DNA from 2 places in the Variovorax sp. PDC80 genome. Region 2 is predicted to be linked to the other one. Evidence: riboswitches for the same ligand, from Rfam matches in the RefSeq annotation. Region 2 holds a riboswitch; the other holds the start of a gene.
The links. A riboswitch is a leader RNA that binds a small molecule or an ion and turns the genes downstream of it on or off. The one in region 2 is predicted to bind cobalamin.

Region 1 (4,157 bases), on a different contig from region 2:
CGAGTAGCCGAGCGCGCCGCCGATGCTGGGCTTGGCGCGCGCGTCCTCGGGCCAGCGCACGCGCCCGCCGATGGCCACCACGCGGTCGGCCAGGCCCAGGGCCCAGGCCAGCTCGACGTTGCTCGGGAACACCACGACGATGCGCCGCGGTGCGCGCGGCACGACGACGCGCCGGCCCAGCGCATCGACGAGCTCGCGTGGGAAGCCGCCCGATGGCGCCTCCTCGGCGCCCGCGGGCAGAACGGCCGTCATGCACACCATGCCGAGGATCGCGTCGCGCCGGTTCACGCTCAGAAGGTGTAGCGCGCGCGGGCGAACACCGTCCTCGGTGCGCCGGCGTTGCCGGCTTCCTGCGCCGACAGGTCGTCGGCGATGTAGTACTTGTTCGTTAGGTTGTTCACCCCGGCCTGCAGTGTGAGCGAAGGATTGACGCGATAGGCCACGGCGACGTTGAGCAGCAGGTAGCCGGGCAGCTTCTGCGGATTGACCGCATTGTCGCGGAGGTAGCGGCTGCCCACGTAGCTCGCGGTGCCGGTCACGGCCCAGGCGCCGTGCGCATAGGTCAGGCCCGCGCCCGCGATGTTGTGGGCCGACATGCGCACGCGGTAGCCGCCGAAGTTGGTGCTGCGCGCGCCGCTGTCGGTGTAGGTCTGGAAGTCCTTGAGCCGCGCGTCCTGCCAGGTGTAGTGCAGGTAGCCGTTCCAGCGCGGCGAGAGCTGGAACTGCAACTGGGTTTCGATGCCCTTGGTGCGCGAGGTCGCGTTGCTGAAGACGAAGGAGTCGGGGCCGTTGCGGTAGGAGCGCTGGCCGTCGATCTTCTCGGCCTCGAACAGGCTGAGCTGGTAGCTCCAGCGGTCGTCCGCGGCGCGGCCCTTCAGGCCCACTTCCTTGCTGCGCGTGATCTCGGGCCGCAGGATGTCGGGCACCACCACGCCGCCGCGCGTGTTGAGCGCCACGGCCTGCGGCCGGAAGCCTTCGCTCCAGTTCGCGAACACGGCGTGCGAGGAGGTATCGCCCTGCAGGAACAGCCAGTCCACGCCGGCGCGCGGGCTGGTGTGGCTGCCTTCCTGCGCCGAGATCACCTGCGTGCCCGTGCGGCCGAGCGTCTGCTCGAAGCGGTCGTGGCGCACGCCCAGCGTGAAGCCGACCGGGCCGTACTCGAAGCGGTCCTGCAGGTAGACGCTGCGCACCTCCTGGTCGAAGCGCGAGGAGGTGATGCTGCCGCGCACGCCGCGCGGATCGTTGCGCACGTTGCTCACGGGGATGCCGTAGAACGGTCCGCGGTAGGTGGGCGCGTTGCTGAAGCTCGGCGAATCGAGGCCCTGCCAGCCGCGCTCGAGGTTGAAGCCGGCCTGGAACTCGTTGCTCCAGCCCTTGCCCGCCATCAGGTGCGTGGCCGCGAGCTCGTGGTAGACGCCGCGGTCGGCGGTGTAGCTCTCGGAGTAGCCCTTGCTCACGGCCGCGGGCGGCGGAACGATGGTGATGCCGCCCGCGAAGAAGCGGTTGTAGCGCGCGAAGCTGCTCAGGTGGTTGATCGACCAGCCGGCGCCGAGCTCGAAGCGGTTCTTCCACGAGAAGGACTGGTAGTCGCCCGTGACGTAGGAGTCGGGAATGCCGTAGTTGTCGCGCGACGTGATGCCGAAGATCGGCTTGCCGTTGACCAGCGGCACGATCGAGCCGCGGTCGCCGCGCACGCGCGTGTCGTAGAGCTGGAAGCCGGTGGTCCAGTTGCGCGTGACGGCGAAGTCGCCGCCGACCAGCAGGGCCGACTGCGCGCGGCCGGCATCGCGCTGGAAGCCGTTGTAGTCGCTGTTGGCCACGCCGATGTAGAGGTTGCCGCGCTCGAAGTCCCAGCGGTAGCGCAGGCTGCCGTCGAGGCGGCCGTAGCTGCCGATGGTGGCCGTGAGGCTGCCGCCCGCGCGCTCGGGCTTCATGAAGAACTGCGCCACGCCGCCGATCGCGTTCTTGCCGTAGAGCGCCGAGGCCGGGCCCTTGATGAACTCGAGCCGGTCGACCAGGTCGGGCGCGATCAGCGTGATGTCGGCATTGCCCTGCAGCAGGCGCAGCGGCACGCCGTCCATCAGCACCAGCACGTCCTGCGTGTCGCGCAGGCCGCGGGTCTCGAAGCGCGAGTAGTAGTTGCCCTGCGTGCCGTACTGCAGGCCCGGCACGCTGCGCAGCGTGTCCTCGAGCGTGACGGCGCCCACCGCGTCGAGCTGCGCGCGTTCGACCGAATAGGTGGCGAAGGGCAGCCGCAGCGTGTCGGCTTCCTGGCGCGTGGCGGTGGAGATGGTCTTGCGGTCGCTGACGGTGGTGGGCGGCAGCGAACCGGCGCCCTCGGCGTCCTGCGCCGAAGCGACCGAGGCGAGCAGCATGACGCCGGATCCGATGAGGGCTTGGTGGGGTCTGACGCGACCGCGCCTGGAGATGTTGCGCACGTGGGCTTCCTTCGGGCCCGCGCTCCCGCGGGCCATGAGAACAAACCGGGCGCCGATGGATGCTGCAAGCGACCGGGTCCGCGCCCACGCGTGACCGGCCCGGCTTGCCTGCACTCCCGCAGCGACCGAACGAGGCGAAGGCCGGTATCCGGGCTTGCGGAGCGCAGCGAGGCATCGAGCGATGCTTCGCTGCCGCGATCCTCGCCTTCCCATGCCGAGGCACAGTGGCCGCCGGTGCCCGCGAAGGCATCGACTGTGAGGACCGCGAATCCGCCGACCGTTGCGGGGGCAGCGCAGGAATGGGGCCCTGTGGGGCTCGTCACCTGCTTCCCGTTTAACGCCGGTCGAGGGACCGGCGCACCTTCGCGCACGCCGGCTTGGGTGATGCTTTCGTTTGCATCGGCCGGCGGGGCGGATTATAGGAGCGGGTCTTGCGCCGCCTGGCGCGAAAAGCTCAGGGCGTGGGCGTGTGTGGCAGCCGCACCGTGAACACCACGTAGCCGTCGTCGTGCGCATAGCCGATGCTGCCGCGGTGCGAGCGCACGATGGCCTGCGCGATGTGCAGCCCCAGGCCCAGTCCGCCCTTGTTGCGCTCGTTGGGCACGCTGCGCTGCTTGAAGGCGCTGAACAGGTCGGGCACCAGCGCGGCATCGATCGGCGGCGCGCGGTTGGCCACGCTGAACACCACGTGCGCGTCGACCTGCTCGAGCCGGACGCGCACCGCCTCGCCGGGCAGGCCGTGGTGGCGCGCATTGCTCACGAGGTTGCCGATCAACTGCGCCATGCGGTCGGGGTCGGCCAGCACGGGCAGCGTCTTGGGCGCCTCCAGTTCGAGCTGCGAACCGGGGTAGGCGGTGCGCGACTCGTCGACCGCGTCTTCCAGCAGCCGCGCCAGGTCGATCTGCGCCGGCACCATCTGCAGGCCCATGCCGCTTTGCAGGCGCGAGGCATCGAGCACCTGGCCGATCAGCCGCGCCATGCGGCTGCTCGAGGTCTGGATGCGCTGGCCCAGCCGCGCGCCGGCGTTGCTGCCGTCGGGCAGGCTGCGTTCGAGCAGCTTGGCCGCCATCGTGATCGACTGCAGCGGGTCGCGCAGGTCGTGGCCGAGCACGGCCAGCAGCTCGGTGCGGGCCTTGTAGGTGTCGGCCAACCGCGCCGCGCTGGCGCGGATCAGCTCGTCGCGCAGCTGGCGCGCGAAGTCGAGGTCGTTGGCGCCCCAGGGCACGCTGGTGTCGCGCACCGTCTGCTTCCAGACGTCGAAGGAGCCGCGCGGCGTGAGCCGCGGCCCGAGCGGGCCGCTCACGTAATGCTTCTCGGGCTTGCCGCCCCAGCTGATGGTCTCGATCTGTTCCTTGCGCGCGAGCACCAGCCAGCCGTTGTCGATCGCATCGAAGCGCAGCGCGAGAAAGCCGCACCACACGCCGCCCAGCGAACGCAGGTTCTCGGGCAGTTGCTCGCGCTCGTGCAGCGCCACGATCTCGTCGCCGTTCTTCGACGCGGTGAGCCACTGCATCAGCGCCGCCGCGGCCTCGCGCGGCATGTCGCCTTCCACGTGCAGCCGCGACTGCTCGGCGATGACCGCCGCCTGCGCGTCGAAGGCATCGGCCAGCGGACGCGCCAGGCCGATCAGCGCGCTGAAGGTGTCCTCGGCATGCAGCACGGCCTCGATCAGCGAGCCGCGCAGCTGCGCCGCGCTCGAGGCCCGGCCCGCCTGTTCGC
Region 2 (4,157 bases):
TCGCGCGCCGACACCGCATGGCGGCCGCCACGCGCATCGACGATGCGCCACACCGGCTGCGGCTGCGCGCCGCCCTGCATCTCGAGCGCGACGCGGCGCGGCGGCTGCTGGCGCGCTGCTTCGGGCAGGGCCTCGAGCGCGGCCACGGGCGAGACCCGGGCCTGGCCGACATCGAGCGCGCGCAGGCCCGCGAGCCGCTCGGCCTCGGTGAGCGTGGGATAGCCCACGTACATCATCACCACGCCCGAGACGAACCACATGACGAACAGCAGGCAGCCGCCGATGCCGAGCCAGCGGTGGGTCCAGTAGAGCCAGTGGCGCACGAGCGGCCACGCGCGCTGCCAGGCAGTGCGGTCGGCGCGGGCGCGGCGCGCGGCGTGCGTCATCTCAGAAGTTCACCAGCGCCGACAGCTCGAAGGAGCGCGGACGGCCCAACAGCCACTGGTTGCCGCTGTTCGAGAACGACAGCGGATAGCGGCGGTCGCCGAGGTTGTAGCCGCGCAGCGCGAGCTTGAGCGACTTGTTGGCCTGCCAGCTCACCGAGGCGTCAGCCACGGTGTAGGAACCGATCTTGCGCGAGTTGGCCGCGTCGACCTGGCGCGAACCGACATAGCGCACACCGAACTCGGCCTCCCACTGCGGCAGGAAATGCCAGTGCAGAAACACGTTGGCCGCTTCCTCGGGCACGCCGAACGGCGTGTTGCCGGCGCGCGAGACCAGCCGGCCGCTCACGACCTCGTTGAAGTCGTCGTAGCGCGCGCGCAGCCTGGCCGCATTGGCCTCGAGCCGCAGCGTCGGGGTCAGCGCGAGGTCGAGCGTGGCCTCGATGCCCTCGGACGACTGCTTGCCGACCTGCTGCGAGACGGTGGGATTGTTCTGGTCGCGCGACAACAGCTTCTTCTTCTCGATGCGGTAGGCGGCCACGGTCCAGGCGCCGCGGTTGTCGGCCAGCTGGCGCTTGTAGCCGACCTCGACCTGGTTGCCGGTGCTGAGGTCGAACGGCGCCTGCGTGGTCGAGGTGCTGATCAGCGAGGTCAGCGGATCGGCCGCGTGCGCCAGCTGCGCATAGAAAGACTGCGAGGCATCGGGCGCATACACCGCGCCGATGCGGCCGGTGGCGTACTCGAAGGTCTTGGTGAGGCTGTTGGCCGCGTTGGCCAGGTCGGTGCGCGCCACCTTGGCATGGTCCCAGCGCAGGCTGGTGACCAGCGACCAGCGCTCGTCGAAGGCCAGCTTGTCCTCGGCGAACACGGCGTGGGTGTGGGTGCGGGTCTTGTAGCGCGGCGTGTAGGCCACGGGCGAAGCGTAGTAGCCGGGCAGGAAGACGAAGGGATCGACCACCGAGCGACCGCCGTAGGGCGAGTCGCTCGAGTTCAGGAAGTCGATGCGGTTCACGTCGAAGCCCACCAGCACCTGGTTCTTCATGCCGAACAGTTCGTGCCGGAAGGTGGCGTCGGTGCGGTTGCCGACCTGCTCCTGGTCGTGGCCGATCTCGAGGTAGTCGCCGCGCGTCACGCGGCGCGTGGCGGCATTGAAGGTGTAGGTCTCGCTGTTGCGCCAGTGGCGCTGGCTCGCGAGCCGGTAGAGCTGGTTGTGCACGGTGACGGCATCGCTGGGCGTCCACAGCGCATCGAGGCGGGTCCACTTGTCGTCGTACTTGAGCTCGGCGTCGTCGACGTTGTAGTTCTGGCGCAGGGTCTGGTCGTTCAGGCGCCCGTCGATCAGCGGCACGCCCTGGTAGCGCTGCGGCGACTGGCGGCCCTCGTCGTGCGACAGGGTGAACTGCAGCTCGGGCGAGACGTCCAGCCGCAGCGCACCACCCACGGCCAGGCTCTCGCCCTCGCCGCGCGCCATGAAGCCGTTGGTGGCGCGGTGGCTGATGTCGAAGCGGTACGAAAGCTTGTCGTTGATCGCGCCGCCGCTGCCGAAGGCGGCCTGGCGCGTGGCGTCGGAGCCGTAGCTCAGCAGCGCCTCGTTATGGATCGGTCCGCGCGTGGGCTTCTTGGGCACCACGTTGATCGCGCCGCCGATCGCGCCTTCGCCGTACATGACCGAGGCCGCGCCGCGCAGCACCTCGATGCGGTCGACCGACCAGGTGTCGAACGGGAAGGTGACGGTGCCCGCGCCCGCGAACAGCCGCGTGCCGTCGAACAGCTGCATCACCGAGCCATGGCCCGAGAAGCCGCGCGCGGCCATCGAGGTACTGCCGTTGCCCGGCGCGGGCGAACCCGTGATGCCCGTGGCGCGGGTGGCGGCCTCGATGACGGAGACATCGCCGCGCGCGCGGATGGCCTCGCCGGTCAGCACCTCGATGCTGGCGGGCGTCTCGAGCGGCGTGAGGCCGAGGCGGCTGCCGGTCTGCGTGGGCTCGGCGAGCGACAGCGCGGTCTGGGCGCCGGCCTCGACCTGCACCGGCGGCAGGCTAGTGGCGGCCTGTTGCGCGAAGCCGCTGCCGGCGCCGAAGGCCAGGCCGATGGCGGCGGACATGCCGCCGAGGCGGCGGGCGGCGGGGCGACCCCGGTGGCGGTGCGGGCGGCGGCCGGCCGCGCCCGTGCGATCGCCCGACGGCGATGCGTGATCCATGTGACTTCTCCTCCGACCCGCGTCCCCGCAGGCTCTCTGACCGAACGTGGACGCGGCGGGAAGTCGATCGATGGCCGGGACCGGCGGCGGGAAAAGCAAGCGCTTCGCCGGCCGGCGGCCCGGACACGCACTCCCGCAGCGTCCGAGGCGGTGACGAAGGCCGGTATCCGGGCTCGCGGAGCGCAGCGGCGCGCAGTCGAAACTGCAGCGCCGTTGCGGAAGCCCTCGCCTTCCCACGCCTTGGGGGCGCAGTGGCTGCCGATGCCCTGGGGGCATGGCGTGAGGACTTCCAGATCCGCTGACCGTTGCGGGGGCAGCGCAGGAATGGAGGCGTCCGGACGACGCGTCGCACCTGCTTCCCGTTTAACCCCGTGGCCATGGCATGCATGGCTGGCGGGGCACCTTCGAACCGTGGTGCCGGTGCGGTCTTTGCTTTTAGAAGAAAGACTGCACCGAACGGCGGGGATTATAGGGAGCGGGTGCCGCCGGGAACGTCCGGCGTGCGGGTGTCCTGCGGCCGGCCCGGGCCTTCGGTGCCGAACAGCCGGCGCAGCACGCTGACGCCGGCCACCAGCGCATTGGAATAGCTGGAATGCGGCTCGATGGCCGCCTCGAGCGGCAGGTAGGAATGCACCACGCCCTCGCCCGCGGCATCGTCGACCGCCTCCATCAGCACCCAGTAGAACTCGCCGGGCTCCAGCTCGTGGACGGTCAGCGCGAGGTTGCGGGGCGACGGCGACAGGGTGGCGGGGATGGTGTTCACGCGAAGCTCTGGAAGGTGGGCGTTGGCGAAAGCGGCGCAGCGCCGGAATCGTAGACACGCCCTGTCACAACGCGCGGGCACTTCATCACGTTCACCGCCGGCGAAAACCCTGTGTGCTTCCTGCGGCAGGCGGTGGCCCCGACCGTTCCCAGCTTCCGGGCTTCTCCTACAGGCGGGCGTTGGTGCGCGACCTAAGTTTTGCCCATGGATCAAACACCCGCGGCACGCCGCAAGCCCAGACGACAGGAGGCCCCATGAAGCGATTCACCCTGGATCCCTCGATGCGAGCGACCATCGGCGGCGCGTTCTATCCCACCGGTTACTCGGTGGTGATGTTCGCGAGCGCCGAGGACGCCGAGCGCATCGGCCGCCAGCTCGTCGAGCAGGGCGTGAGCGCGGACGACATCTTCCTGCTGCCGCCCCGGACGGTGCTGGCCGAGATCACGCCCACGGTGGCCGATGCGGACAACCCCCTGCCCTCCGCGGGCACCGAGGGCGCGACGGTGCGCGCCTACACCAAGCTGGCGCGCGAAGGCCACACGGCACTGCTGGTGCGCACCGAGGAACAGGACGATGCCGAACGCATGATGGAGGTGGTGCGCACGGTGCCGTACTCGATCGCCCAGCGCTATCGCATGCTGGTGATCGAGGACCTCTAACTAGCGCACGTTCAGGCCGGCGCGCCCGGCACGGTGGGCGCGCCGTTCGCGCCATGGGGCGCGGGCGGTGCCACGGCGCGGCGCACCACGTCGCGCGCCATCGCCTGGGCCAGCTCGTGCTCGCCGAGGAACACGGTAGCCGAGACCTCGCG

Region 1: another riboswitch for cobalamin. It lies ahead of BM109_RS33675 (TonB-dependent receptor); the one in region 2 lies ahead of BM109_RS11240 (TonB-dependent receptor).

Annotation. Positions count from the first base shown of each region.
Region 1 is NZ_FOWG01000015.1:92,027-96,183, forward strand. Features, by position in the region: gene BM109_RS33670 (ABC transporter substrate-binding protein) at 1-288, opposite strand, end outside; gene BM109_RS33675 (TonB-dependent receptor) at 291-2,375, opposite strand; cobalamin riboswitch at 2,560-2,818, opposite strand; gene BM109_RS33680 (ATP-binding protein) at 2,893-4,157, opposite strand, start outside.
Region 2 is NZ_FOWG01000003.1:302,111-306,267, forward strand. Features, by position in the region: gene BM109_RS11235 (PepSY domain-containing protein) at 1-386, opposite strand, end outside; gene BM109_RS11240 (TonB-dependent receptor) at 388-2,583, opposite strand; cobalamin riboswitch at 2,724-3,004, opposite strand; gene BM109_RS11245 (hypothetical protein) at 3,050-3,346, opposite strand; gene BM109_RS11250 (hypothetical protein) at 3,601-4,005, shown strand; gene ybaL (cation:proton antiporter domain-containing protein) at 4,017-4,157, opposite strand, start outside.